One region of the Cupriavidus sp. TMH.W2 genome, then DNA from elsewhere that is predicted to be linked to it. Evidence: predicted binding sites of a transcription regulator. Region 1 holds the regulator's gene; the other holds the start of a gene.
The links. Region 1 encodes NrdR, which represses ribonucleotide reductase genes. Its sites were predicted from a motif close to CACNANATNTNGTG; they were not measured.

Region 1 (2,387 bases):
ACCAGCGCGCCGGAGGTCCAGCCGCTGCCATCGATCACGCCACCGCGGCGCGCCGGATAGCGGCACAGCAGTTGCGGCACGCCATCGCTGCCCGCTGCGACATAAAGCAGGTTGGCCGCGACATAGCCGCTGTGTGCGTCGGCGCCGGCGGTGCGCGCGGCGACGGCGTAGCCGCTGCAATCGGTCATGGTTTCATCCGGCTGTGCCGGTGCCGCCGGCAGGCCGCTGCCGCTGAAGCGGATCAGCAGCGCGTCGCTGCGGCCGACGCCGGCCTTGCCGCAGGATGGCACGGCGCCCATGGCAGGCTGCCCGCAGTTGTCAGCGCCGCTCACGGCGGGCAACGCTGCGTGGAGGCTGGCGGACGAGGGCTCGCCCGGCCATCCGGACTGGCGCAGCAGCGTGGAGAGGATCGTCAGGGCACGCTGGCCGCGTTCTTCGAGCAGGACGCGGTCGGTGGTGGTGAGGTAGGCCGTACGCGTGGCATGGAATGCGGCAATGGCCGCCGCGGCGACCATCAGGCTGAGCAGCAGTCCGATCAGCAATTCGACCAGCGTGAATGCCTTCGAAGCAGACCCTGTCATGGCCGCACCCACAAGGCGATCGCGGGCAGGCCGGCCTGCGCGCCAGGCCGGCCTGCCATGATCAGTCGCGTGTCGTCCGGGCACGCAAATGCCGGGACGCTCCGGCACGGCGCCGGCTGCGTGCTTGCCAGCTCAGCATGCTCTGCTGCCAGCCTTGCCGCCTGGGCCAGCGCGTCGAATTCGCGCTGCCGGGACAGCGCCCTGGGCGCCATCCCCATCATGGGCATCAGCCCGATGCCAACGACGACCAGCGCGCAAAGCACCTCGTGCAGGCCGAAGCCGGCAGAGCGGCCGGCTTCGCGCAGCAGGATGCGCGGGCGTTGACGTATGGAGTTGCGAAGCGCGTGCATGAGCGGTCACCAAGACTTGCCGGGACCGTCAAGGTAACTGTCGTGAGGGCGCGGTAATGTGCCTAAGCGTGAAGGATTTGCGGAATCTTGTTTCGCTAGCCCTTGCGCGGGGTGGACGCGGCAAACTCGTCCAGCACGTCGCGGAATTCCGACACATCCTCAAAGCTCCGATACACCGAAGCAAAGCGGATATACGCAATCTTGTCGAGCTTGCGCAGCTCGCGCATCACCAGTTCGCCGACCTGGCTGCTGGGGATTTCCTTCTCTCCCAGTGCCAGCAGTTTCTCTTCGATGCGGGTGATGGCTTCGTCGATGGCTTCGGCCGAGACCGGGCGCTTGCGCAGCGCCAGGCGCATGGAATCCTTCAGCTTGGCGCGGGCGTAGTCCACGCGCGAGCCGTTTTTCTTGACGATGGCGGGGAAGAACAGCTCGATCCGCTCATAGGTGGTGAAGCGGCGGTCGCAGGCTTCGCAGCGGCGGCGCCGGCGTACGGCATCGCCGTCTTCCGACATGCGGGTGTCGAGTACCTGGGTATTGGAATGACCGCAAAAGGGGCATTTCATGCCGGACCACCTTCAGTTGAACCCCGTCGCCTTGTCCGTGTTGTCGTTCTGCGGTGGCGGGGCGGGTTGGCGAGGCCCGCAGGCCAGTGCCCTGGGGCGCCGGCCTGCGGAGCTGCCGGCCGCCCTTGCGCACACGCAAGGGCGGCCTTGGTACATCAGCCGTAGACCGGAAAACGCTTGGTCAGGGCGGCCACCTGCTCGCGCACGCTGGCGATGTTGGCGGCGTCGTGCGGGTTGTCCAGCACATCGGCGATCAGGTTGCCGACGATGCGGGCTTCTTCTTCCTTGAAGCCGCGCGTGGTCATGGCCGGCGAGCCCAGGCGGATGCCCGAGGTCACGAACGGCTTTTCCGGATCGTTGGGGATGGCGTTCTTGTTGACGGTGATATGCGCCTCGCCCAGGATGCGCTCGGCTTCCTTGCCGGTGATGTTCTTGGCGCGCAGGTCGACCAGCATCACGTGGCTTTCGGTGCGGCCCGAAACGATGCGCAGGCCGCGCGCGATCAGGGTCTCGGCCAGCACGGCGGCGTTCTTCACTACTTGCTGCTGGTAGGTCTTGAACTCGGGCGTCAGCGCTTCCTTGAACGCGACCGCCTTGCCGGCGATCACGTGCATCAGCGGGCCGCCCTGGATGCCGGGGAAGATGGCCGAGTTGATGGCCTTCTCGTGCTCGGCCTTCATCAGGATCACGCCGCCGCGCGGGCCGCGCAGGCTCTTGTGCGTGGTGGTGGTGACGAAGTCGGCGTGCGGCACCGGGTTCGGGTAGACGCCCGCGGCGATCAGCCCGGCATAGTGGGCCATGTCGACCATGAAGTAGGCGCCGATCGACTTGGCCACGCGGCCGATGCGCTCGAAGTCGATGCGCAGCGCGAAGGCCGAAGCGCCGGCGATGAT
Region 2 (2,387 bases), 510 kb from region 1:
GCACCGCGGCCGCGCCGCTGCTGGGCCTGAACCTGCGCCAGCTGCGCTACCGCATCCAGCAGCTGGGCATCCGCGAGGCCATGGACGCCGCCGACCGCGGCACCATGGAAGGCGAGGGCACCCAATGACCAGGGCCGCGCACCGCTACCTGCCCGACGCCGACGGCTGGGTTCCCGCCGCGCGCCGCGTGCCGTCGCCCAACTTTGACGAGCGCCCGGCCGGCATGCCGGTGGAGCTGGTGGTGCTGCACAACATCAGCCTGCCGCCCGGCCAGTTCGGCAGCGGCGACATCGAAGCCCTCTTCCAGAACCGGCTCGATCCCGATAAGCACCCGTTCTTTGCCACCATCCACCAGGTCCAGGTGTCCGCGCACTTCCTGATCACCCGCGCGGGTGAGCTGGTGCAGTTCGTGCCGTGCACGCAGCGGGCCTGGCACGCCGGGCAGTCGGACTTCTTCGGCCGCGCGCGCTGCAATGATTTTTCCATCGGCATCGAGATCGAGGGCTGCGACGACCTGCCGTTCACCCTGGCCCAGTACGACACCGTGGCCGCGCTGGTGCCTGCGCTGATGGCCGCCTATCCGGTGCGCGCGATTGCCGGCCACAGCGACATCGCCCCCGGCCGCAAGACCGATCCCGGCCCGCATTTCGACTGGGCGCGCTTTGCCAGCCAGGCAGGCGTGGCGCCCGGCATGTTGCCCTACCAGCGCCCTGGCGCGGCTGGTCGGGTGACGAATTCTTAACGTCATCTCCCGGCCCCGCGCGCCCCGTTCCGGCGCACATGCCCTGCCTCTGCGTGGGGCTATCGCAACCTCGCAACAATCAAAAAAATTTTTGTGAAATGTGCAGTTGCGAACGGTCTGGCGAAAACCCTTGCGAGTATTAGGCTTGCGGGCATGTGGCGCCGCCGCATCGGCGCCACCGCCCCCCAAAAAGCGCTTGTCAAGACTGGTCATTCGGATTCGTTTCACTATACTTAGCCCAGTTTCAGGCAGCACCCACTATATCTAGTAGTCAAACCGGGGAGCCGGCCCAAGGGTGAGTCGGGGATCACGAACTTCGTGCATCGTCCCGAAACCGCCCCGTAAGGCCAGCGAATCACAAGAGTCCCTGGCGAAATGTTCACGTGAAGGCAGTCTGTCCGAACCCGCTTTTCGAGTCGGGAGGGACGTTCTTTTCGCCGCATTTCGCCAGGGACTCTTTGTCTCTTATTTCCAGGGTAAAAACAGGAGTTCTCATGCAAACGGCCCAGAACGAAATCACCACGGGTGGCGCCGCCGCCGCTGGTGTTGCCAATGCAGCACCGACCGCGCAGCAGACCCCCAACGCCGCCAATACGAACTACCCGGATCACAAGATCATTCGACGCAACGGCGCCGTGGTGGCTTTCGAGCCGTCCAAGATCGCCGTTGCCATGACCAAGGCCTTCCTCGCCGTGAACGGCGGGCAGGGCGCCGCTTCCGCGCGCGTGCGCGAGATCGTCGAGCAACTGACCGACAACGTGGTGCGCGCGCTGGTGCGCAGCCGCCCCAACGGCGGCGCCATCCATATCGAAGACGTGCAGGACCACGTGGAACTGGCGCTGATGCGCTCGGGCGAGCATGAAGTGGCCCGCGCCTACGTGCTGTACCGCGAGAAGCGCAAGGACGAGCGCGCGCAAGCCAACGCGCAGGCCGTGGCCCGCGTGCAGGAAGGCGGCATCTCGGTCAACGTGACCGATGGCGGCGTCACGCATGTGCTGGACATCGCCGCGCTGCACGACCTGATCGACAACGCCTGCTCGGGCCTGGGCAACGCCGTCAGCGCCGAGCCGATCCTGAAGGAAACCCTGAAGAACCTGTACGAAGGCGTGCCGATGACGCAGGTGTACGACTCCGCCATCCTGGCCGCGCGTACCCTGATCGAAAAGGACCCGGACTACAGCCAGGTCACCGCCCGTATCCTGCTGCACACCATCCGCAAGGAAATCCTGGGCACCGAAGTGACCCAGGCCGAGATGTCCAGCCGCTACGCCGAGTACTTCCCCAAGTTCATCGCCCGCGGCATTGCAGCCGAACTGCTGGACGAGCAACTGGCCACCTACGACCTGGCCCGCCTGGGCGCGGCGCTGGACGCCGGCCGCGACTTCCAGTTCAACTACCTGGGCCTGCAGACCCTGTACGACCGCTACTTCCTGCATATCGATGAAACCCGCATCGAAATGCCGCAGGCCTTCTTCATGCGCGTGGCCATGGGCCTGGCGCTGAACGAGAAGGACCGCGAAGCGCGCGCCATCGAGTTCTACCAGCTGCTGTCGTCGTTCGACTTCATGTCGTCCACGCCGACCCTGTTCAACTCCGGCACCCGCCGCTCGCAGCTGTCGTCGTGCTACCTGACCACCGTGTCGGA

Region 2: a site for NrdR is predicted at 999-1,012, ahead of ACREYQ_RS14550 (ribonucleoside-diphosphate reductase subunit alpha). Genes of this name have one in related genera too.

Annotation. Positions count from the first base shown of each region.
Region 1 covers NZ_CP193792.1:2,658,502-2,660,888, reverse strand. The annotation lists gene ACREYQ_RS12230 (PilW family protein) at 1-581, opposite strand, end outside; gene ACREYQ_RS12225 (type IV pilus modification PilV family protein) at 578-931, opposite strand; gene nrdR (transcriptional regulator NrdR) at 1,027-1,494, opposite strand; gene glyA (serine hydroxymethyltransferase) at 1,650-2,387, opposite strand, start outside.
Region 2 covers NZ_CP193792.1:3,173,386-3,175,772, reverse strand. The annotation lists gene ACREYQ_RS14560 (sigma-54-dependent transcriptional regulator) at 1-128, shown strand, start outside; gene ampD (1,6-anhydro-N-acetylmuramyl-L-alanine amidase AmpD) at 125-742, shown strand; gene ACREYQ_RS14550 (ribonucleoside-diphosphate reductase subunit alpha) at 1,237-2,387, shown strand, end outside.